DNA from 2 places in the Streptomyces sp. NPDC029466 genome. Region 1 is predicted to be linked to the other one. Evidence: predicted binding sites of a transcription regulator. Region 1 holds the regulator's gene; the other holds the start of a gene.

Evidence for each region. The regulator HrcA, encoded in region 1, represses chaperone genes, less so after heat shock. The targets are predictions, from matches to a motif close to TTNGCACTCNGNNNNNCNGAGTGCNAA.
Region 2: a site for HrcA is predicted at 1,781-1,807, ahead of groES (co-chaperone GroES). Genes of this name have one in related genera too.

What each region holds. Positions count from the first base shown of each region.
Region 1 covers NZ_JBVHZH010000041.1:80,208-92,111, forward strand. The annotation lists gene lepA (translation elongation factor 4) at 1-960, shown strand, start outside; gene ACZ4XD_RS27785 (AMP-dependent synthetase/ligase) at 1,298-3,187, shown strand; gene ACZ4XD_RS27790 (SpoIIE family protein phosphatase) at 3,472-5,580, shown strand; gene hemW (radical SAM family heme chaperone HemW) at 5,633-6,865, shown strand; gene ACZ4XD_RS27800 (Uma2 family endonuclease) at 6,972-7,433, shown strand; gene ACZ4XD_RS27805 (DUF3097 domain-containing protein) at 7,519-8,352, opposite strand; gene ACZ4XD_RS27810 (MBL fold metallo-hydrolase) at 8,499-9,233, opposite strand; gene hrcA (heat-inducible transcriptional repressor HrcA) at 9,428-10,444, shown strand; gene dnaJ (molecular chaperone DnaJ) at 10,445-11,581, shown strand; gene ACZ4XD_RS27825 (nitronate monooxygenase) at 11,678-11,904, shown strand, end outside.
Region 2 covers NZ_JBVHZH010000038.1:185-12,063, forward strand. The annotation lists gene ACZ4XD_RS26195 (FtsW/RodA/SpoVE family cell cycle protein) at 73-1,425, opposite strand; gene groES (co-chaperone GroES) at 1,953-2,261, shown strand; gene groL (chaperonin GroEL) at 2,397-4,019, shown strand; gene ACZ4XD_RS26210 (hydroxyacid dehydrogenase) at 4,190-5,248, opposite strand; gene ACZ4XD_RS26215 (SDR family NAD(P)-dependent oxidoreductase) at 5,468-6,241, opposite strand; gene ACZ4XD_RS26220 (MOSC domain-containing protein) at 6,375-7,040, opposite strand; gene ACZ4XD_RS26225 (LysR family transcriptional regulator) at 7,199-8,110, shown strand; gene ACZ4XD_RS26230 (WhiB family transcriptional regulator) at 8,179-8,511, opposite strand; gene ACZ4XD_RS26235 (response regulator transcription factor) at 8,892-9,503, shown strand; gene ACZ4XD_RS26240 (sigma-70 family RNA polymerase sigma factor) at 9,787-10,362, shown strand; gene guaB (IMP dehydrogenase) at 10,502-11,879, shown strand, end outside.

The sequences.
Region 1 (11,904 bases):
GGCGGCTACAAGGACCCCAAGCCGATGGTGTTCTCGGGGCTGTATCCGCTGGACGGCTCCGACTACCCCGAGCTGCGTGACGCGCTCGACAAGCTCCAGCTCAACGACGCCGCGCTGGTCTACGAACCGGAGACCTCCGCGGCCCTGGGCTTCGGCTTCCGCGTCGGCTTCCTGGGCCTGCTGCACCTGGAGGTCATCCGGGAGCGGCTGGAGCGCGAGTTCGGCCTCGATCTGATCGCCACCGCGCCGAACGTGGTTTACCGCGTGGACATGGAGGACGGCGCCGAGCACGAGGTCACCAACCCGAGCGAGTTCCCGACGGGCAAGATCGACAAGGTGCACGAGCCGGTCGTCCGGGCCACGATCCTGGCGCCCAGCGAGTTCATCGGCGCGATCATGGAGCTGTGCCAGAACCGCCGCGGCAACCTCCTCGGCATGGACTACCTCTCCGAGGACCGCGTCGAGATCCGCTACACGCTGCCGCTCGCCGAGGTCGTCTTCGACTTCTTCGACCAGCTCAAGTCCAAGACCCGGGGCTACGCCTCGCTGGACTACGAGCCCACCGGCGAGCAGGTCGCCGACCTGGTCAAGGTCGACATCCTGCTGCACGGGGACAAGGTCGACGCCTTCTCCGCGATCTGCCACAAGGACAAGGCGTACGCGTACGGCGTGCGGCTGGTCGCCAAGCTGCGGGAGCTGATCCCGCGGCAGAGCTTCGAGGTGCCGATCCAGGCCGCCATCGGCAGCCGGGTCATCGCCCGTGAGACGGTCCGCGCCATCCGCAAGGACGTCCTCGCCAAGTGCTACGGCGGTGACATCTCCCGTAAGCGGAAGCTGCTGGAGAAGCAGAAGGAAGGCAAGAAGCGGATGAAGATGGTCGGCAGCGTGGAGGTCCCGCAGGAGGCCTTCATCGCGGTGCTGTCCTCGGACTCCGACGGTGACGCGAAGGCGAAGAAGTAGCGCGTGGCCGGTGACGGCCGCCGCTGAGCGGCGACGGCAGGGCGTCGGTCCCCATGGCGGGCCGGCGCCCTGCCGGCTTTTCGGGCCGCAGCCGGGGAGGAATGCCCGGGAGGGCGCCGGGGGTGGCGTGCTCCGGCCCGGCGGGTGTGATCTGGTGGTGATGACCGGCGCGGCTCACAATCGGGGCATTGCGCGTGCTACGTACACCTATCGTGCCGGTCACATCGTGAACCAGTAGGTCGCAGCCCCTTACGTGGCGGCGCATCGCGCTCTAGTCTGATCACGCTCAAAGGTTACTCGCGAGTCACCAGCAACGAAGCGGGCCCCGGAGGACGCCGTGACGGACACCCACACGCTGATCGAAAACCGGCCGCCCTCGGTGGCCCACCTCTTCCTGGAGCGGGTGGCGGCCACGCCCGACATCGAGGCCTATCGCCATCCCGTCCCCCCGGCCTCGGGCCAGGGGCCGGACGACTGGAAGGCGATCAGCTGGGCCCAGGCCGCGGAGCGGGTCTACGCCGTGGCCGCCGGGCTCATCGCCCTCGGCGTACGTCCCGAGGAGCGGGTGGCGCTGGCCTCGAACACCCGCGTCGAGTGGATCCTCGCCGACCTCGGGGTGCTCTGCTCCGGCGCCGCCACCACCACGGTCTACCCCAGCACCAACGCCGAGGAGACCGCGTACATCCTGTCCGACTCCGGCAGCCGGGTGCTGATCGCGGAGGACGCCGGACAGCTCGCCAAGGCCCGCGAGCGGCGGGCTGAGCTGCCCGAGCTGGCGCATGTCGTCGTCATCGACGAGACGGGCGCGGAGCCCGCCGAGGGCGACCCGGAGGGCTGGGTGCTCACCCTCGCCGAGCTGGAGAAGCGCGGCACCGCCTATCTGGAGGAGCACCCGGAGTGCGTCAAGGAGCGGGTGGCCGCGCTGCGGGCCGACCAGCTGGCGACGCTCATCTACACCTCCGGGACCACCGGCCGCCCCAAGGGCGTCCGGCTGCCGCACGACTGCTGGTCGTACATGGCCCGCGCGATCCAGTCGACGGGGCTGGTCCATGAGGACGATGTGCAGTACCTCTGGCTGCCGCTGGCGCACGTCTTCGGCAAGGTGCTCACCGCCGGGCAGATCGCGACCGGCCAGGTGATCGCTGTGGACGGCCGGGTCGACAAGATCATCGACAATCTGCCGGTCGTCCGGCCCACGTACATGGCGGCCGTGCCGCGGATCTTCGAGAAGGTCTACAACGGGGTCGCGGCCAAGGCCCGCGCGGGTGGCGGCGCCAAGTACAAGATCTTCCAGTGGGCGGCCGAGGTGGCCCGCGAGTACGCCAAGGTCTCGCAGGACAACTTCCGCCGCACCGGCAGCGCCTCGGTGCCGTTCGCACTCGGCGCCAAGCACAAGATCGCCGACGCGCTCGTCTACGCCAAGCTGCGGGAGGCGTTCGGCGGCCGGCTGCGCGCCGCGGTCTCCGGATCGGCCGCGCTCTCGCCGGAGATCGGCTACTTCTTCTCCGGCGCCGGCATCCACATCCTGGAGGGCTACGGCCTGACGGAGTCCAGCGCCGCCAGCTTCGTCAACCCCGGCGAGGCGTACCGCACCGGCACGGTCGGCAAGCCGCTGCCCGGCACCGAGGTGCGGATCGCCGAGGACGGCGAGATCCTGCTGCGCGGCCCCGGCATCATGCAGGGCTACCACGGCCTGCCGGACAAGACCGCCGAGGTCCTGGAGGAGGACGGCTGGTTCCACACCGGCGACATCGGCGAGCTCTCCCCGGACGGCTATCTGCGGATCACCGACCGCAAGAAGGACCTGATCAAGACCTCGGGCGGCAAGTACATCGCGCCGGCCGAGGTGGAGGGCCAGTTCAAGGCGGTCTGTCCGTTCGTCTCCAATGTGCTGGTGCACGGCGCCAACCGGAACTTCTGCACCGCGCTGATCGCCCTCGACGAGCCGACCATCCTGACCTGGGCGGCGGAGCACGGCCTGGGCGGCAAGGGCTACGCCGAGGTCGTCGCCACCGACCAGGTCCGGGAGCTGATCGACGGCTATGTCGAGCGGGTCAACGAGGGGCTCCAGCGCTGGCAGCAGATCCGCAAGTTCCGGCTGCTGCCGCGTGACCTGGACATCGAGCACGGCGAGGTGACCCCGAGCCTCAAGATCAAGCGGCCCGTGGTGGAGCGGACGTTCAAGGACCTGCTCGACGACATGTACTCGGGGGCGCGCGAGGCGTAGCCGTACGGCACGGCGATACGGGCCCGGCGGTACGGGACGGGCGGTACGGGGCGGGCCGGTCGGCTCCGCCCCGTGCCGCCGTGCCCTGCCGCCGTGCCGGCAGGTCCGTCCCGTGCCCGCCGTGCCCGCCACTCCGCCCCCGTCGGCCAACTCCCGCGGTACGTCAGCCGAATTGATGGCTGCGACCACCCACTTCTGTGACTCAGTGCTTATGGCTGCGCTCGTTCTGTCACTCTGTCGGTGGCGCATCCGGCGCTGTAGCGGAGCTGGTCGGGAGTTGCTCAATGAGGACGACAACTTCGTCTCCACGGGACGACGACGTCACGGCGGCGCGCGCGACGAGGACGGACGGGTTCCCCGGCGGACCCGCGGCCGGGGCCGCCGACGGTCCCGGCGTCCGTTCCCGCCGGGCCAGCCTGCCCGGTGATCCGCAGGCCGCTGCCGCCGCCCGGCGCTTCGTCCGGGCCACCTTCGCCGACTGGGCCGGCCGGCGGCTGACCGGCGCGGAGAACCTGACCGACCGGCTCGCCGACGAAGCGGTGCTGCTGGTCAGCGAGTTGGTGACGAACGCCGTCGTGCACGCGGGCACCACCGTCGAACTGCGCTGCCGGCTGGACCCGGAGGTCGGGCGGGAGGGGGAAGCGGAGCCGTACCGGCGCCGCGACCGGGAACCGTACGAGGCGCCGCGCCGGGAAGCGGCGGCCGCCCCGGGGGCCGGCGCCGAGGACGCCTCCGGCCCCGGCATCGTCATCGAGGTCTCCGACCACCACCCCACCCAGCCGGTCCGTGCCCGTGCGGAGAGCGCCGCGTCCGAGAACGGCGGGCACGGGCTCCAGCTGATCAGCGCGGTCGCCGAATCCTGGGGCGTCACCTACCGCCGGGCCATGAAGACCGTGTGGTTCCGGCTGCCCCTGGGGGCCGCGGGCCGGCCGGAGTCCGAGTTCACCCTCGACAACCAGCTGCTCCAGCGCGAGCTGCGGGCCGCCGAGCTCCTCGCCCCGGCCCCGCGCCGGGCCGCCCGGACGGAACCCGGCAGCGGCCGGGTCGACAACGGCGCCCTCTCCTTCCTCGCTGAGGCCTCCGATCTGCTCTCCGGCCAGCTCGACGCCGATCAAGTCGCCGCGCTCGCCGCCCAGTTGATCGTGCCCCGGCTCGCCGAGTGGTGCGCGGTGTGGCTGTACGACGGCGACAGCGGCGCACCCGGCCGGGGGATCGCCCAGGCCGGCGACGAGCAGCGGCTCGCCGGCGTCTGGCACACCAGCGAGAGCCGGATCGACGCGCTGCGCACGGCGCTGGAGAAGCAGCCGCCGGAGTTTCCGGGCGGCGGCGCGTCCGGCGGCGCACCGGGCATCGTGCCCTGGCCCTGGCCGTACGAACCGGGCGGCTACGGCCCCGGCGGCGCCGCACTGGCCTGCCCCCTGGTCGCCGGCGGCCGGCGGCTCGGCACCCTGCTGCTCGGCCGGGGCGGGCTGCCGCACTTCCCCGACGAAGTGGTCGCGCTGATCGAGGACCTGTGCCGCCGAGTCGCCCGCGCGGTCGCCACCGCCCGCGCCTACAGCCGCCAGGAGCGCATCAGTCAGGTCCTGCAGCGCCGGCTGCTGCCCCGGGGGCGGGCGCGGGTGCCCGGGGTGGAGTCGGCGGTGGTCTACGAACCGCGTGAGGGCGCCTGGGCGGGCGGCGACTTCTGGGACCTGTTCGACGCCGGGGACGGCCGCTGGTGCTTCGCGCTCGGCGATGTCTGCGGCAGCGGCCCGGAGGCGGCGGCGGTGACCGGGCTGGCCCGGCCGGTGCTGCGGCTGCTGGCCCGGGACGGTTTCGGGGTCGCGGCGGTGCTCGACCGGCTCAACAAGACCATGGCGCGGGAGGCCGCGGACTCGGTCGCGGCGGTCGCGGCGGCGGTGGCGGCGGCCGGCGCCGGGGCGGAGGCGCCGGTCGAGATCCGTGAGGAGGGCGAACAGGCCCGCTTCCTGTCCCTGCTCTACGGCGAGATCGTCCCGTATCCCGGCGGCTCCGGCGGCGCCCGCTGCACCCTCGCCAGCGCCGGCCACCCGCTGCCGCTGGTCCTGGGCACGGATGGCGCGGTCCGGGTCGTGGCGGCGCCACAGATGCTGCTGGGAGTGGTCGAGGATGCCGCGTACGTCAGCGAATCGTTCGACCTCTGCCCGGGGGAAACGCTTCTGTGCGTCACCGACGGGGTGACCGAGCGGCGCTCGGGGCGGCGGCTCTTCGACGACGAGGACGGCCTCGCCACCGCCCTCGCCGCGGGCGCCGGCCTGGGCGCCACCGCCCTCGCGGACCACATCCGCCGCACCGTCCACGCCTTCGGCCCCACCCCGCCCGACGACGACCTGGCCCTGCTGGTCCTCCAGGCCTCGGGACCCGGGGTGTCCTGAGGCACAGCGGCGCCGGACCGGCACCGCCCCGCGATGACGGACAATGGTTCCCATGCCTTCCGCACTGCCTGATGGTGAGCCGATGCCCGAGGACGGGGCGCTGCCCGGTCATACCGCGGCCGGGGCCGCCGGGCGCCCCCTCGGCTTCTATCTGCATGTGCCGTACTGCGCGACCCGCTGCGGCTACTGCGACTTCAACACCTACACCGCGAGCGAGCTGCGCGGTTCCGGCGGCGCCCTGGCCTCCCGGGACAACTACGCCGACACCGTCGTGGAGGAGATCCGGCTGGCCCGCAAGGTGCTGGGCGACGACCCGCGCCCGGTCGAGACGGTCTTCGTCGGCGGCGGCACCCCGACCCTGCTGCCCGCCGCCGATCTCGCCCGGATGTTGGCCGCGATCCGCGAGGAATTCGGCCTCGCGCCCGGCGCGGAGATCACCACCGAGGCCAACCCGGAGTCCGTCGACCCCCGCTACCTCGACGAACTGCGCGCGGGCGGCTTCAACCGCGTCTCCTTCGGCATGCAGAGCGCCCGGCAGCACGTCCTGAAGATCCTCGACCGTACGCACACCCCCGGCCGCCCCGAAGCCTGTGTCGCCGAGGCCCGCGCCGCCGGCTTCGACCACGTCAACCTCGATCTGATCTACGGCACCCCGGGCGAGACCGACGACGACTGGCGCGCCTCCCTCGACGCCGCGATCGGCGCCGGCCCCGACCATGTCTCCGCCTACGCCCTGATCGTCGAGGAGGGCACCCAGCTGGCCCGCCGGATCCGCCGCGGCGAGGTCCCGATGACCGACGACGATGTGCACGCCGACCGCTACCTGATCACCGACGAACGCCTCGCCGCGGCCGGTTTCACCTGGTACGAGGTCTCCAACTGGGCCACCACCGACGCCGCCCGCTGCCGCCACAACGAGCTCTACTGGACCGGCGCCGACTGGTGGGGCGCCGGCCCCGGCGCCCACAGCCACGTCGGCGGCGTCCGCTGGTGGAACGTCAAACACCCCGGCGCCTACGCCCAGGCCCTCAGCGAGGGCCGCTCCCCGGGCGCCGGCCGCGAGCTCCTCTCCGCCGAGGACCGCCGTGTCGAACGCATCCTCCTGGAGCTGCGCCTCGCGGACGGCTGCCCGCTGGACATCCTGGCCCCGGCGGGGGCGCGGGCGGCGGCGCGCGCCCTGGCCGACGGCCTGCTGGAGCCGGCGCCGTACGAGGCCGGCCGGGCCGTGCTGACCCTCCGGGGGCGGCTGCTGGCGGATGCGGTGGTGCGGGATCTGGTGGACTGATCACTCGGCAGAGTGATCTCCCCCCGAGACCCGGTCCGCCGGGCAACGCCGTTCCTAGGCTGCCGCAATACATCGGCAGACAGGGATAGTTGGGCGGCTGGCCACAGTGCACGATCAGGGCATCGAGGAGTACTTCGCGGAGTTCGAGCCTCCAGAGGGCTTCCGGGCGGAGCTCCTGCGCCGGGAAATCCTGCTGAGCGGCGGAACGGATATCGTCCACAACAGGATCGTCAGCGAGGTGCTCGGCCAGATTCCGCGCGACCGCTGGCGCGGATTCGCGACACAGCACCTCGCGTTCCCGGGGGAGGTCAGCAAGCCGCAGCCCGACCTGGTGGTGATGGAGCGCGGACGATGCGGGCGTTCCGGATGGCTCGTGCCCGCTTCGGACGTGACGCTGTTGCTTGAGGTGGTCTCCCTGCGCAGCGCGGACCGCGACTACGGCCTGAAGCGCTCCATCTACGCCGCCGGGGGTGTCCCCGCGTACTTGATCATCGACCCGTACGACGCCCACTGCGTCCTGCTCACCGAGCCCGTCGGCGCCGGTGAGGAGGCCGACTACACGGTGTAGCGGATCACCGAGTTCGGCGACCCCGTGCCGCTGGAGCCGCTCGGCACCGAGCTGGACACCACCGACTTCGGGACGCTTCCCGGGGTCAGGCCACATCGCCGCCCGTGACGAAGTCGATCAGCTCCTCCACCCTCCCCAGCAGCGCCGGCTCCAGGTCCTTGTAGGAGCGCACGCAGGAGAGGATCCGCTGCCAGGCGGCGCCGGTGTTCTCCGGCCAGCCCAGTGCCCGGCAGACGCCCGTCTTCCAGTCCTGGCCGTGCGGGACGGCCGGCCAGGCCGGGATGCCGACCGAGGACGGTTTCACGGCCTCCCAGATGTCGATGTACGGGTGGCCCACCACCAGCGCGTGGTCACCGGTCACCCCGGCCGCGATCCGGGACTCCTTCGAGCCGGGTACGAGATGGTCGACGAGGACGCCGAGGCGGGCGTCCGGGCCGGGGGAGAAGCCGCGGACGATCGCGGGCAGGTCGTCGATGCCCTCCAGGTACTCCACGACGACGCCCTCGATGCGCAGGTCGTCGCCCCAGACTCGTTCCACCAGCTCGGCGTCGTGCCGGCCCTCCACATAGATGCGCCCGGCGCGGGCGACCCGTGCGCGGGCGCCGGGGACGGCCAGCGACCCGGACGCCGTACGCGCCGGAGTGGTGGCGGCCGGCCCGCTCTGGGGGCGTACGAGCGTGACCACCCTGCCCTCCAGGAGGAAGCCGCGCGGCTCCATGGGAAAGACGCGGTGCTTGCCGAAGCGGTCCTCCAGGGTGATCGTCGGGCCTTGCGCCGTCTTCTCGCAGCGGATCACCGCGCCGCAGAAGCCCGAGGTGACCTCCTCGACGACCAGATCGGGTTCGGCGGGGACCTCGGGCGCCGTGCGCTGCTTCTTCCAGGGCGGGGTGAGGTCGGGGCTGTAGTGCCTGTTCTGCATCGAGTGGGGCCTGTTCTCTGCGGGTGGTCGGTGTTTCGGCCGGGGGTCCGGGGGTCGCCCCCGGGGGATGCAGTCAGGGCGGGGTGAGGTCGGGGCTGTAGCGCTTGCTCTGCATTGGGGCCTGTCCGTGGGTGAGCGAGCGGGGGTCAGGAGGGGGCGACGCCGAAGCGGGCGGCGAGGGCGGCACGCTGGGCGCGGACGAAACCGGCGTCCACCACGGCGCCGTGGCCGGGCACATACCGCGCGTCCTCGCCGCCGAGGGCCAGCAGCCGGTCCAGTGCGCCGGGCCACCGCCGCGGCAGCGCGTCCGGGCCCGCCTGGGGTTCGCCGGACTCCTCGACCAGATCGCCGCAGAAGACGATCTCCGGGGACCCGCCCCGGCCCGGTACCAGGACCGCGAGATCGTGCGCCGTGTGGCCGGGGCCGACATTGGCGAGCAGCACCTGCCGGTCGCCGAGCTCGACGGTCAGCTGGTCGTGGACGTGGTGGTGCGGGGCGACCAGCAGATCGGCGGCCTCGGCGGCCGCGTCACGGTCGACGCCGTGCCGTATCGCGTCGTGCCGCAGCGCGTCCTTGCCGCGGCGCAGCAGCTCGCCCAGTCCGGCCGCGCCGAAGACCTCGACGCCCGCGAAGGCAGCCGTGCCCAGCACATGATCGAAATGCGGGTGGGTGAGCGCGATATGCGTCACGTTCCGGCCCAGCACACCGCGGATCGCGCGCCGCAGATCCGCCCCGTCGCGCAGGGTCGCGCCGGTGTCGACGATCATGACGCCGGTGGTGCCCGCGATCACGCCGATCGTCTCGTCCCAGCCCGGCATCCGGCGTCTGGCGACACCGTCACCCAGCTGTTCCCAACCGGCCTCTTCCCAAGACGTGTGCATACCGAGACGCTAGCGCCATCGCGATAGCGTTGCCCGACAGATCGACCGAACACGGTCACCGGGCGGGTGCTGTGTGCGGCCGCCCTTGCCGTGTCCGTGCTACTCGGCCGTACACTGGCTCAAGGTCTGGCACTCGGCCCGTGTGAGTGCCAGGAGAGTCGAGACGGCGGACGGCCGGACTGGAGGTGCGCGGGATGCTCAGTGAACGCAGGCTCGAAGTGCTGCGCGCCATCGTCCAGGACTATGTCGGGACGGAGGAGCCGGTCGGCTCCAAGGCCCTGACCGAACGCCATCAGCTCGGCGTCTCCCCGGCCACCGTCCGCAACGACATGGCCGCCCTGGAGGACGAGGGTTTCATCGCCCAGCCGCACACGAGTGCCGGGCGCATCCCGACCGACAAGGGCTACCGCCTGTTCGTCGACAAGCTGGCCGGTGTGAAGCCGCTGTCCAGCCCGGAGCGGCGGGCGATCCAGAACTTCCTGGACGGCGCCGTCGATCTCGATGACGTGGTGGGCCGCACGGTCCGGCTGCTGGCGCAGCTGACCCGGCAGGTCGCCGTCGTGCAGTACCCGTCCCTGACCCGGTCCACGGTCCGGCACGTCGAGCTGCTGGCCCTGGCCCCGGCCCGGCTGATGCTGGTGCTGATCACGGACACCGGGCGGGTCGAGCAGCGGCTGATCGACTGCCAGGCACCGTTCGGCGAGACCTCGCTGGCGGATCTTCGGGCCCGGCTCAACAGCCGGGTCGTGGGGCGCCGGTTCGCGGATGTGCCGCAGTTGGTGCAGGATCTCCCGGAGTCCTTCGAGCAGGACGACCGCAGTACGGTCTCGACAGTGCTGTCGGTGTTGCTGGAAACTCTGGTGGAGGAGACCGAAGAGCGGCTGATGATCGGCGGCACCGCCAATCTCACGCGCTTCGGGCACGATTTCCCCCTGACCATCCGGCCGGTGCTGGAGGCCCTTGAGGAGCATGTGGTGATGCTCAAGCTTCTCGGCGAGGCCAAGGACTCGGGCATGACCGTACGTATCGGGCATGAGAATGCCCATGAAGGCCTGGCGTCCACATCGGTCGTCACGGTCGGCTACGGTTCGGGCGACGAGGCAGTCGCCAAACTCGGCGTGGTCGGACCGACCCGCATGGACTACCCCGGAACGATGGGAGCGGTACGCGCAGTGGCACGTTACGTCGGACAAATCCTCGCGGAGTCGTAAGTGGCCACGGATTACTACTCGGTCCTCGGTATCGGACGCGACGCCTCGCAGGACCAGATCAAGAAGGCCTTCCGTCGGCTGGCGCGTGAGCTGCACCCGGACGTGAACCCGGATCCGAAGACCCAGGAGCGGTTCAAGGAGATCAACGCCGCTTACGAGGTGCTCTCGGACCCGCAGAAGAAGCAGGTCTACGACCTCGGCGGGGACCCCCTGTCGCAGGCGGGCGGCGGCCAGGGCGCGGGCGGCTTCGGCGCGGGCTTCGGCAACTTCTCCGACATCATGGACGCGTTCTTCGGCACCGCGTCGCAGCGCGGGCCGCGCTCGCGCACCCGCCGCGGCCAGGACGCCATGATCCGGCTCGACGTCGAGCTGACCGAGGCGGCCTTCGGTACGACCAAGGACATCCAGGTCGACACCGCCGTCGTCTGTACGACGTGCAGCGGCGAGGGCGCGGCGCCGGGTACCTCGGCGCAGACCTGTGACATGTGCCGCGGCCGCGGTGAGGTCTCGCAGGTCACCCGGTCGTTCCTGGGCCAGGTCATGACCTCGCGGCCGTGCCCGCAGTGCCAGGGCTTCGGCACGGTCGTCCCCACGCCGTGCCATGAGTGCGCGGGCGACGGGCGGATCCGCTCCCGCCGCACCCTGACCGTCAAGATCCCCGCCGGTGTCGACAACGGCACCCGCATCCAGCTCGCGGGCGAGGGCGAGGTCGGCCCCGGCGGCGGCCCCGCCGGTGATCTCTACGTGGAGATCCACGAGCTGCCGCACCCGGTCTTCCAGCGGCGCGGCGACGATCTGCACTGCACGGTCACCATCCCGATGACGGCGGCGGCGCTGGGCACGAAGTGCCCGCTGGAGACGCTGGACGGGGTCGAGGAGATCGATGTCCGGCCCGGTACCCAGTCCGGCCAGTCGATCCCGCTGCACCAGCGCGGGGTGACCCATCTGCGCGGCGGCGGCCGCGGCGACCTCATCGTCCATGTCGAGGTGCAGACGCCCACCAAGCTCGAACCCGAGCAGGAGGAGGCGCTGCGGCGGCTGGCCAAGCTGCGCGGTGAGGAGCGGCCCACGGGGCAGTTCCAGCCGGGGCAGCAGGGTCTCTTCTCGCGGCTGAAGGACGCGTTCAACGGGCGATAGCCCAGGTCGGCCCGGGGTCCGCGGAGGTTCCCCGGGCCCGCGTGGCAGCCACCGCCCCCGTTCGGGGCGGTGCGGTGGGCGTGACACGATGTGCTCATGCCCAGCGCACCGACCGATCTCTGCCGCTACCCGATCGTGCAGGCCCCGATGGCGGGAGGCGGCTCCGGACCCGAGCTCGCCGCCGCCGTCTGCGAGGCCGGCGGTCTCGGCTTCCTCGCCGCCGGCTACAAAACCGCCGACGGTATGTACCAGGAGATCAAACAGCTGCGGTCGCTGACCGACCGGCCCTTCGGCGTCAACCTCTTCATGCCGCAGCCCTCCCT
Region 2 (11,879 bases), on a different contig from region 1:
GGGACAGCCAAGAACGTGGGGCCGAGGCAAAGCGCAGCGGAACGGCGGGAAAGCCGAAAACGTGGGAAGAAATCAAACCGGCTCACGCCGCCGCTGCGCATGGTCGCTGATCCGCAAGAGCAGGGCCACCATGAGCCAGTTGGCGACCAGTGAGGAGCCCCCCTTGGCGAGGAAGGGGAGGGCCTTGCCCGTGAGGGGGATGAGGCCGGTGACGCCGCCGGCGACGACGAAGACCTGGAGGAGGAGCGCGCCGGAGAGGCCGGCCGCGAGGAGTTTGCCGAAGGGGTCGCGGGCGCTCAGGCCGACCCGGAGGCCGCGCTGGGCCAGCAGGACGTAGAGCATGATCACGGCCATCACGCCGGCCAGGCCCAGCTCCTCGCCGACGGTGGTGAGGATGAAGTCGCTGTTGCCGGCGAAGCCGATCTGCTCGGGGTGGCCCTGGCCGAGGCCGCTGCCGCTGATGCCGCCGCTGCCGAAGCTGAACAGGGCCTGGGCGAGCTGGTCGGACATGTTCTCCGCCCGGCCCGCCTTGGTGAACGCCCGCATCGGGTCGAGCCAGGCGGTGACCCGGCCGTGGACATGCGGTTCGAGGGAGCCGACCACGGCCGCGCCGGCCGTGGCCATCAGCAGGCCGCACAGCACCCAACTGGTGCGGTCGGTGGCCATGTAGAGCATGATCACGAAGACGCCGAAGAAGATCAGCGAGGTGCCCAGGTCCCGTTCGAAGATCAGCACCAGCAGGCTGATCGCCCAGATCGTGAAGATCGGCGCGAGCTGCCGCCCCGGGGGCAGCTGGATGCCCATGACGCGGCGGCCGGCCAGCGCCAGGGCGTCGCGGTTGACGGTGAGATAGCCCGCGAAGAACACCGAGATCATGATCTTCACGAACTCGCCGGGCTGCAACGACAGCGGCCCCAGCAGGATCCAGCGCTTGGCGCCGTACATGTCGGCGCCGAAGAAGGCCGGTGCCATCAGCAGCACCAGCGCGATCACCATCGTCAGATAGATGTAGCGCTGGAGAATGCGGTGATCGCGCAGCATCAGCAGGACGGCGAGGCAGACCACCACCCCGATCACCGTCCACAGCAGCTGGCCGTTGGCAGCCTGGGCCGTCTTGAGCCGGGGCGACTGTGCGTAGGTGAGGTCCAGGCGGTGCAGCAGCACCAGGCCGATCCCGGTCAGCAGGGTCGCCAGCGGCAGGATCAGCGGATCGGCGCGGGGCGCGTAGCGGCGCAGGACCAGATGCGGGACCAGCGTCATGAACAGCATGGCGGCGGTGAAGACGGCCAGCCCGCCGGGGAGCAGGCCGCCCATCGACAGGCCGGTGTAGGTGTAGCCGAAGACCGTGATCAGGACGACGAGGGTGAGCAGCCGGGCCTCGGTTCTCCGCCGGTCCGGGGCCTGGGCGAGCGCGGCGAACGTCATGGTGCGCTCGACATCGCTCTCCGGCACCCGGGCCTTCCGGGGAACTCTGGTCGGTGCACGCACGGCTTTTCCTCCGCCATCTTGTCGAGGCCGCCGGCCGGCCGGGTGCGGGCCCGGTTCGTCGGCCCGTCAGTCGAGGAAGTAGACGAGGCAGCCGAGGGCGTGGTTGCGAGGGAAGGGGAAGGCATGTCCGATTTGGCGGGAAGCTGCCTGCCTCGTCACCCGCCCCGCCCCCGCTGTAGATGGCCATGATCGCCGAAGCCGGGCCGGCCGGGGAAACGGGGCTGCGGACGCCGGTCAACCCGGGCCGCGGACGGCCGGTCAACCGGCGTCGAGGGAAGAGCTCCCCGCCGCGCTGGCACTCCGCTTGACCGAGTGCTAACCGCGTCATAGTCTCGGCGTTGGCACTCTCCAGTGGGGAGTGCCAACACAGCGACGGGCAGGTCCGGCACCCGCGACGACGGATCCACCTGGTCGCCACCTCAGACAGTTAACCCCGTGAGATCTCCGAAGGGGGAGGTCGGATCGTGACGACCACCAGCTCCAAGGTTGCCATCAAGCCGCTTGAGGACCGCATCGTGGTCCAGCCGCTCGACGCCGAGCAGACCACGGCCTCGGGCCTGGTCATTCCGGACACCGCCAAGGAGAAGCCCCAGGAGGGCGTCGTCCTGGCCGTGGGCCCGGGCCGGGTCGAGGACGGCAAGCGCGTCGAGCTCGACGTGAAGGTCGGCGACGTCGTGCTCTACAGCAAGTACGGCGGCACCGAGGTGAAGTACAACAACGAGGACTACCTCGTTCTCTCGGCTCGCGACGTGCTCGCGATCGTCGAGAAGTAAGTCACCCAGTTTTGCCGTGATCTGCGCCCCTGGTTCCCGCGTCTAAACAACCCGGGGCAGGGGCGCAGTTCGTTTGAGCGACAGCGGTCCCCACGTCGTGGCCGAGGATCGCAATGAGAGGACTTGAAGCAACCCATGGCGAAGATCCTGAAGTTCGACGAGGACGCCCGTCGCGCCCTTGAGCGCGGCGTCAACAAGCTTGCCGACACCGTCAAGGTGACCATCGGCCCCAAGGGCCGCAACGTCGTCATCGACAAGAAGTTCGGCGCGCCGACCATCACCAACGACGGTGTCACCATCGCCCGTGAGGTCGAGGTCGACGACCCGTACGAGAACCTGGGCGCCCAGCTCGTCAAGGAGGTGGCGACCAAGACCAACGACATCGCGGGTGACGGCACCACCACCGCCACCGTGCTGGCCCAGGCGCTGGTCCGTGAGGGTCTGCGCAACGTCGCCGCCGGCGCCTCCCCCGCCGCCCTGAAGAAGGGCATCGACGCCGCCGTCAAGGCCGTCTCCGACGAGCTTCTCTCCACCGCCCGTCCGATCGACGACAAGTCCGACATCGCCGCCGTGGCCGGTCTGTCCGCGCAGGACAAGCAGGTCGGCGAGCTCATCGCCGAGGCGATGGACAAGGTCGGCAAGGACGGTGTCATCACCGTCGAGGAGTCCAACACCTTCGGTCTGGAGCTGGACTTCACCGAGGGCATGGCCTTCGACAAGGGCTACCTCTCGCCGTACATGGTCACCGACCAGGAGCGGATGGAGGCCGTCCTGGAGGACCCGTACATCCTGATCCACCAGGGCAAGATCTCCTCGATCCAGGACCTGCTGCCGCTGCTGGAGAAGGTCATCCAGGCCGGTGCCTCCAAGCCGCTGCTGATCATCGCCGAGGACGTCGAGGGCGAGGCCCTGTCGACCCTGGTCGTGAACAAGATCCGTGGCACCTTCAACGCCGTGGCCGTCAAGGCCCCCGGCTTCGGTGACCGCCGCAAGGCGATGCTCGGCGACATGGCCACCCTCACCGGTGCCACCGTCATCGCCGAGGAGGTCGGCCTCAAGCTCGACCAGGCCGGTCTGGACGTGCTCGGCACCGCCCGCCGGGTGACCGTCACCAAGGACGACACCACCATCGTCGACGGTGGCGGCAAGGCCGAGGACGTCACCGGCCGGGTGGCCCAGATCAAGGCCGAGATCGAGTCCACCGACTCGGACTGGGACCGCGAGAAGCTCCAGGAGCGCCTCGCCAAGCTCGCCGGTGGCGTCTGCGTCATCCGCGTGGGTGCGGCCACCGAGGTCGAGCTCAAGGAGAAGAAGCACCGTCTGGAGGACGCCATCTCCGCGACCCGCGCCGCGGTCGAGGAGGGCATCGTCTCCGGTGGTGGCTCCGCGCTGGTCCACGCCGGCAAGGTGCTGGAGGGCTCCCTCGGCAAGGAGGGTGACGAGGCCACCGGTGTCGCCGTCGTCCGCCGCGCCGTCGTCGAGCCGCTGCGCTGGATCGCGGAGAACGCCGGCCTCGAGGGCTACGTCATCACCGCCAAGGTCGCCGAGCAGGACAAGGGCAACGGCTTCAACGCCGCCACCGGCGAGTACGGCGACCTGGTCAAGGCCGGCGTCATCGACCCGGTCAAGGTCACCCGCTCCGCCCTGGAGAACGCCGCGTCCATCGCCTCGCTGCTGCTGACGACCGAGACCCTGGTCGTCGAGAAGCCCGCCGAGGAGGAGCCGGAGGCCGGTCACGGTCACGGCCACGCGCACTGACGCGAGCCGTCGCGCACTGACGTGAGCCGTCACCCCGGCTGACGCGCCGCGCGGACTGCTTCACCCGAGACCCGGTTCCCGCTCAGCGGGGGCCGGGTCTTCGGCTTTCCGGTGCCCGGCCGGGTTCCTGCCGGGCACCGGAAACCCCGCGGCCGGGCCGCCTGCACGCTTCACGCCGAGTGGTGCAGCTCCTCCCGCCGTACGGGGGTGAGGAACGGGCGGCCCCGGCCGTAGCGTTCGAGTTCGTCGAGGGCGTGGTCGGCCAGGCGGTGGAGCTCGGTGCCCAGCGAACCCGCCACATGCGGTGTCAGCAGCACGTTCGGCAGGTCGTACAACGGCGAACCGGGGCGCGGGAGTTCGGGCTCGGTGACGTCGAGGACGGCATGCAGCCGGCCGGTGACCAGCTCGGGCAGCAGGGCCGCCTCGTCGACCAGCGAGCCGCGGGCGGTGTTGATCAGGGTCGCGCCGTCCGGCATCAGGGCCAGCTGCCGGGCGCCGAGCAGATGGCGGGTGGCGGGCAGCTGCGGGGCGTGCACGGTGACGATGTCGCTGTCGGCGCAGAGCGCGTCGAGCGGAACCGGGGCCGCGCCGAGCCGGGTGGCCTCGGCGGCCTCCACATACGGGTCGTACAGCACAACGCGCAGGTCGAACGGGCGCAGCAGTTCGATGACGCGGCGACCGATGCGGGAGGCGCCGATGACGCCGACGGTGCGGCGGTAGTTGCCGGCTCCGGCGAGTTCGTCCGGCCAGGCGTGCGGCGCGCGCAGACCGCGGTAGCGGTGGGCGGAGTGCAGGACGCGCTTGTTGGCGAAGAGGATCGCGGCGAGGGTGTATTCGGCGACCGGGAGGGCGTTGGCGGCGGCGGCCGAACTGACGGCGATGCCGCGGTCCCAGCAGGCGTCGGTGAGGTGGTGCTTGACCGATCCGGCGGCGTGCACGACGGCCCGCAGCCGGGGGGCCGCGGCCAGCACCCGGTCGGTGAGGGGCGGCGCGCCCCAGCAGGTGAGCAGCACCTCGGCGCCGGCGAGGGCGGCGGCGACCTCGGGGGTGGGGTCGGCCAGATCGTGGGCGATCAGATGCGGGTCCGTACGGGCCAGGGCCGCGAGGCGGGTGTGGTGGCGGGCGCCGAGGAGCCGGCCGGCCACGCCCGGCCCCATCGACAGCAGCAGGCCGGGCCGGACCGGTGGCGTTTCCGCAGGTCCTGGGGGACTGTCAGAGGTGGGGTGCATAGTGCTGAACGGACCTCCTTCGCGGTCGTCCGCCGTCGCGCCTCGCTTTTCCCGCGTCGCGCGTCGCCGGCCGGTTCGCGTCGTTGTGCGTCCTGTGGCGTTCCGCGGGGGGAGGGGCCCGTGGATGCTCCGTCCCCGCACCCCACCGCCCCGCCCCGCGCGCCACGGCCATGGCACCACCCCGGCCCCGCCCTCGGCAACGGGCCGACTGACCCGGTGTCAGCGGGGCCCGTATTTACGGCCGGTACGGGACGTCAGTCCCCCCAGCACGCCACGGGGCGCCAGCTTCACCGCGCCCATCAGCGCCTTGTACCGCGGATCCGGAATGGACAGCGACTTCCCCCGCGTCAGGTCCTTCATCGCGGCGTCGACCAGCTTGTCGGCGTCCAGCCACATCCACCCGGGGATGTTCTCCGTCCCCATCCCGGCCCGCTCGTGGAACTCGGTCCGTACGAACCCCGGGCACAGCGCCATCAACCGCACGCCGCTGCCCGCCAGATCGCGCGCCGCACCCTGGGTGAACTGCACGACCCAGGCCTTGCTCGCGCCGTAGGTGCCCCGCGGTACGAACGCCGCCACCGACGCCACATTGACCACCGCGCCGCGCCGCCGGTCCCGCATCCCGCGCACCCCGGCCGTGGTCAGCCGCAGCACCGCCTCACAGTGCACCTTGAGCATCGTCAGCTCGTCGGCCATCGAGACCTCGAGGTACTCGCCCTTGTTGCCGAAACCGGCGTTGTTCACCAGCAGGTCCACCGGGTGCTTGGGGTCCGAGAGCCGGGCCTCGACGGCTGCGATGCCCTCCTCGGTGGCCAGGTCGGCGCTCAGCACCTCCGCCTCGATGCCGTGCCGGTCGTGCAACTCGGTGGCCTGCTCGCGCAGTCGCTTCTCGTTGCGGGCCACCAGCACCACGCTGTGGCCGTCGCTCGCGAGCCGCCGGGCGAACGCCGCCCCGATGCCCGCCGTCGCTCCCGTGATCAATGCAGTCGTCATGCGGGCACGCTATCCGCCCCGGGCACGGCGCCCGAGCCCCAACCCCCGGTGGCGCGGCCGCCCCACGGCCCACCGGAGGCAGATCCTCCGCCGCCCGCTCCGGGCCCCGCCGCCCCGCGCCCGGCGGAACCGCTCAACCCGCCGCCCGCTCCGCATACTTCCGCGCCTTCTGCCGGGCCTCCTCCGGCAGTGCCGCACCCGCCTCCAGCAGCCGCGGCAGCAGCTCCCGCCGGGTCGTCAGGGCCCGGAACACCATCTCGATCGTCACCTCGTGATCCGGCCGGTGCACCACCTCGACGGCGTCCCCGGCGCGGATCTCGCCCGGCTCGATCACCCGCAGGTACGCACCGGGCACCGCGGCCTGGGTGAACCGCCTGATCCAGCCGCGCTCGCCGAGCCACGCATGGAACGTCCGGCACGGAATCCGCGGTGAGGTCACCTCCAGCAGCAGCCGCGGACCCACCCGCCAGTGCTCGCCGATACGGGCGCCGGTGACCTCGACGCCCGACGTGGTGAGGTTCTCGCCGAAGACCCCATTGGCCAGCTCGCGCCCCAGCTCCCGCTGCCAGTCGTCCAGATCCTCCCGGGCGTAGGCGTAAACGGCCTGGTCGTCGCCGCCGTGATGGCGCAGGTCGACCACCGCGTCACCGGCCAGCCCGCTGCCGCCGACGCCCTTGGGACCGGGCGCGGCCACCGCCACCGTCCCGTCCACGGGCCGCTTGTCGATGCCCGTACCGCCCTCCGCAGTGGTGTGCCGGCACGGGGTCGGCCGCCCCAGGTTCACGCTCAGCAGCTTCATACGGTGCTCCGTTGCTCGGTCGTGCGGCGTGCTCGGGGACCGGCCTTCCGCCGGCGTCGCCCCAGCTCGTAGGCGCCGCTGATCCACGCTAGCCGTGTGCCCCAAAAGCAATGACGCAATTTTTCCTGATCGGTCCAAGCGGCGCTTATGCTCGAAATATGATCGAGGCCCGTCACCTCCGTGTGCTGCGCGCCGTCGCCAGGACCGGCTCGTTCTCGGCCGCCGCGCGCGAACTGGGCTGCACCCAGCCGGCCGTCAGCCAGCAGATGAAGGCGCTGGAACAGTCCGCCGGCACCCCGCTGCTGGTCCGCGCGGGCCGCGAGATGCGGCTGACCCAGGCGGGTGAGGCGCTCGTCCGGCACGCCGTCGGCATCCTGGCCGGGCTCACCGCCGCCGAGGAGGAGATCGCCGCCATCGCGGGCCTGCGCGCGGGACGGGTGCGGCTGGTGTCGTTCCCCTCCGGCAGCTCGACGCTGGTGCCGACGGCCCTGGCGACGATGCGCGCCGCGCATCCCGGTACCCGGGTCTCGCTGGTCGAGGCCGAGCCGCCGCGCTCGATCGAGATGCTGCGCAACGGTGACTGCGAGATCGCACTGGCCTTCCGCTACCCCGAGGTGCGCGGTGCGGACCCGGCGGCGGGGGCGGAGTGGGACGACCTGGTGGTGCGCCCGATCCTGGCGGACCGGCTGGTCGGACTGGTGCCGGCCGGCCACCGGCTGGCGAAGGAGGGCGTCGCGCGCTTCGCCGAGCTGGCCGACGAACCGTGGATCGCGGGCTGTCCCCGCTGCCGCAGGCATCTCGTGGAGGTCTGTGAGAGCGCGGGCTTCACCCCGCGGATCGACTTCGCGACGGACGACTATCCGGCGGTCATCGGCCTGGTCGGGGCCGGTCTGGGAGTCGCCGCGCTGCCCGAGCTGACCCTCGCGTCGGTGCGTCCCAAGGGGGCTACGGCGGTACGTCTGGAGCCTGCCGTCCATCGCGAGATCGTCGCGCTCACCCTGCCGGATCTGGCGCAGGTCCCCGCCGTCGAGGCGACGCTCGACAAGCTGGTGGACGCCGCGGGGCGCTGACGGCCCGGGGCCTTCGGCTTCGGTGCCACGCAGGAACGTTTCTTCAGGAGCGGTCCGCTCCCGGGGTGTCAGGCGCCGGAGGCGCCCGGGTGGCCGGTCATGGAAGAGGCGGGGACCAGCCGGTGCCGGGCCCGGCCCATGAGTTCCTCGCGCTCGTCCTCCGTCAGTCCGCCCCACACCCCGTAGGGCTCACGAACGGCCAGTGCATGCGCCGCGCACTCGGCCCGTACCGGGCAGCGCATACAGACCTCCTTCGCCGATGTCTCACGCGCGCTGCGGGCCGCTCCGCGCTCACCTTCGGGATGGAAGAACAGCGAGCTGTCCACGCCACGGCAGGCAGCCAGCAGCTGCCAGTCCCAGAGGTCTGCGTTCGGGCCCGGGAGGCGGGAGAAATCTGCCATTGCTTGTCCCCTCGAAGCGATGCTGATTCGGGCTCGGTGCTCACGACGGTACATCTACTGTCGAAGTAGATGTAAATATGACTCATTGCGAATCTAGTCATAGTCACCACGAAAATGGAAGAAAGAGAGCCAAATAGGGCATAGGGTGCACGCGCGGATGCCGGTCGCCCATTGAGTCGTCTGCGTATCCGGCTCCTCACGGAGCGTGCTGAACTCGGTCGCCGAAGCCGTAACTCTTTCGAGTGACCGTCGTTGAGAGTGCGGAGGCGGTTGGCAGAGGTAGACCCCGGGCAAATGTCCGAGGGCCGTCAATCGCACAGGTGACGATACGTACCAGCCTGGAGGCTCAAGGTGACGCGCATCAGCTGCGGAGGGCGGTCATGACATCCGTCCTCGTCTGCGACGACTCCCCGCTTGCCCGAGAGGCGCTCCGTCGGGCGGTTGCGACCGTGCCCGGCGTCGAGCGCGTGACGACCGCGGCCAACGGCGAGGAAGTCCTCCGCCGCTGGGGTGCCGATCGTTCGGATCTGATTTTGATGGACGTACGGATGCCCGGGCTCGGCGGTGTCGAGACCGTGCGCCGGCTGCTGTCGGCGGACCCGGGCGCCCGGATCATCATGCTCACGGTGGCCGAGGATCTGGACGGGGTCGCGCTCGCGGTCGCCGCCGGTGCCCGCGGCTATCTGCACAAGGACGCCTCGCGCGCCGAGCTGCGGGCGACGGTGACCCAGGCGCTCGCGGATCCGACGTGGCGGCTCGCCCCGCGCCGGCTGCGGTCCGCCGAGATGGGCGCCGCGCCGACGCTCACCGCGCGGGAGATCCAGGTGCTGGAGGGCATGAGTCACGGCCGTTCCAACGCCGAGATCGGCCGTGAGCTGTTTCTCTCGGAGGACACGGTCAAGACCCACGCCCGGCGTCTCTTCAAGAAACTCGGCGCCTCGGACCGGGCGCATGCGGTGGCCCTGGGCTTCCGCTGGGGACTGGTCCGCTAAGGCGTTGTGACGTGCAGCGAAGCGGGGGAGTGAAGATCCCCGCCCGCCGTGTGGCGGGCGGGGCGGCAGAGCGCCCCGCGACCGTCGGCGTACGACGGCGGTCCGATTCGCCGCGCGGTGCCGCATCCTTGGGAGTATGGAGTTCCTCGGGGACGGGCCGGTCGGGCACGAGGGGAGGGCGCAGGACATGACATCAGCCGGCGCACCTGCCGCTCATAACGCTTCAGTGCACAAGTGCGGACCTGATGCCGCGGATCGCGCGGCGCCAAGGCACCATGGTCCGATGCGCGATGACGGGAAGCAGGAAATCGGCGATCTCGTCGCACGCGCCGTAGAGGGGGACCAGCGGGCCACCCACGATCTGCTGGCCCATGTGCACCCCCTCGCCCTGCGCTACTGCCGTACCCGGCTGTCGCGGCTGCCGGGTGATGCCCGGCACTTCGTCGAGGATCTGGCGCAGGAAGTGTGTGTCGCGGTGCTCTGTGCGCTGCCGCGCTACCGCGACACCGGCAAGCCCTTCGAGGCGTTCGTCTTCGCGATCGCCGGCCACAAGGTCGCCGATCTCCAGCGGGCCGCCATGCGGCATCCGGGCAGCACCGCCGTGCCGTCCGACGAGATGCCCGAGCAGCCGGACGACTCCCTCGGCCCCGAGGAGCGGGCGCTGCTGAGCAGCGACGCCGAGTGGGCCAAGAAGCTGCTGGCGAATCTTCCGGAGAACCAGCGTGAGCTGGTACTGCTGCGGGTCGCCGTCGGGCTGACGGCCGAGGAGACCGGGCAGATGCTGGGGATGTCGCCCGGTGCGGTGCGGGTGGCTCAGCACCGTGCGCTGAGCAGGCTGCGGGCGCTGGCCGAGCAGTAGCGGTTCCCGGTCGGAAGCGGCCGGCTGCCGCCGTAGAAAAGCACAAGTGACGAGGCCCTCATCGCTCGTGGAATGGGCCACCCCATTAGGCCGTTAGCATGGGAGTCCGCGCTGAGGCAAGAGCATTGGGGAAGGTGTCATGAGTGACAACGTCGACGGTATGCCCGCCAAATTCGCCATGCTCGGGCTGACATACGACGACGTGCTGCTGCTGCCCGGTGCGTCGGAGGTGCTGCCCAACGCGGTGAGCACCGCGTCCCGGGTCTCGCGCAACGTCACGGTGAACATCCCGCTGCTGTCCGCGGCGATGGACAAGGTCACCGAGGCGCGGATGGCCATCGCCATGGCGCGGCAGGGCGGCGCGGGTGTGCTCCACCGCAATCTGTCCATCGAGGACCAGGCCAACCAGGTCGACCTGGTCAAGCGCTCCGAGTCCGGCATGGTCACCGACCCGATCACGGTCCGCCCGGACGCCTCGCTCGCCGACGCCGACGCGCTCTGTGCCAAGTTCCGCATCAGCGGTGTGCCGGTGACGGACGCCGCGGGCAAGCTGCTGGGCATCGTGACCAACCGCGACATGGCCTTCGAGATGGACCGCAGCCGTCAGGTCCGCGAGGTCATGACGCCGATGCCGCTGGTCACCGGCAAGGTCGGCATCTCCGGCGAGGACGCCATCGAGCTGCTGCGCCGCCACAAGATCGAGAAGCTGCCGCTGGTCGACGACGCGGGCGTGCTCAAGGGCCTGATCACCGTCAAGGACTTCGTCAAGGCGGAGAAGTACCCGAACGCCGCCAAGGACGCCGAGGGCCGGCTGGTCGTCGGTGCCGCGGTGGGCGTCGGCGGCGAGGCGTACGAGCGGGCGCAGGCGCTGGTCGAGGCCGGTGCCGACTTCCTCGTCATCGACAGCGCGCACGGCCACAGCCGCGGCATCCTCGACATGATCGCCAAGGTCAAGTCCAACATCAGCGTCGATGTCGTCGGCGGCAATGTCGCCACCCGCGATGGTGCCCAGGCGCTGATCGACGCGGGCGCCGACGGCATCAAGGTCGGTGTCGGCCCCGGCTCCATCTGCACCACCCGCGTCGTCGCCGGTGTCGGCGTTCCGCAGGTCACCGCGATCTACGAGGCCGCGCAGGCCGCGAACGCCGCGGGTGTGCCGCTGATCGGTGACGGCGGTCTCCAGTTCTCCGGTGACATCGCCAAGGCCATCGCGGCCGGTGCCGACACGGTGATGCTGGGCTCGCTGCTGGCCGGCTGCGAGGAGTCGCCCGGCGAGATGGTCTTCATCAACGGCAAGCAGTTCAAGTCGTACCGCGGCATGGGTTCGCTGGGCGCGATGCAGTCCCGCGGCCAGGCCCGCTCCTTCTCCAAGGACCGCTACTTCCAGGACAACGTGCTCTCCGAGGACAAGCTGGTCCCCGAGGGCATCGAGGGCCAGGTGCCCTACCGCGGCCCGCTCGCCTCGGTCGCCCACCAGCTGATCGGTGGTCTGCGCGCCTCCATGGGCTACGTCGGCT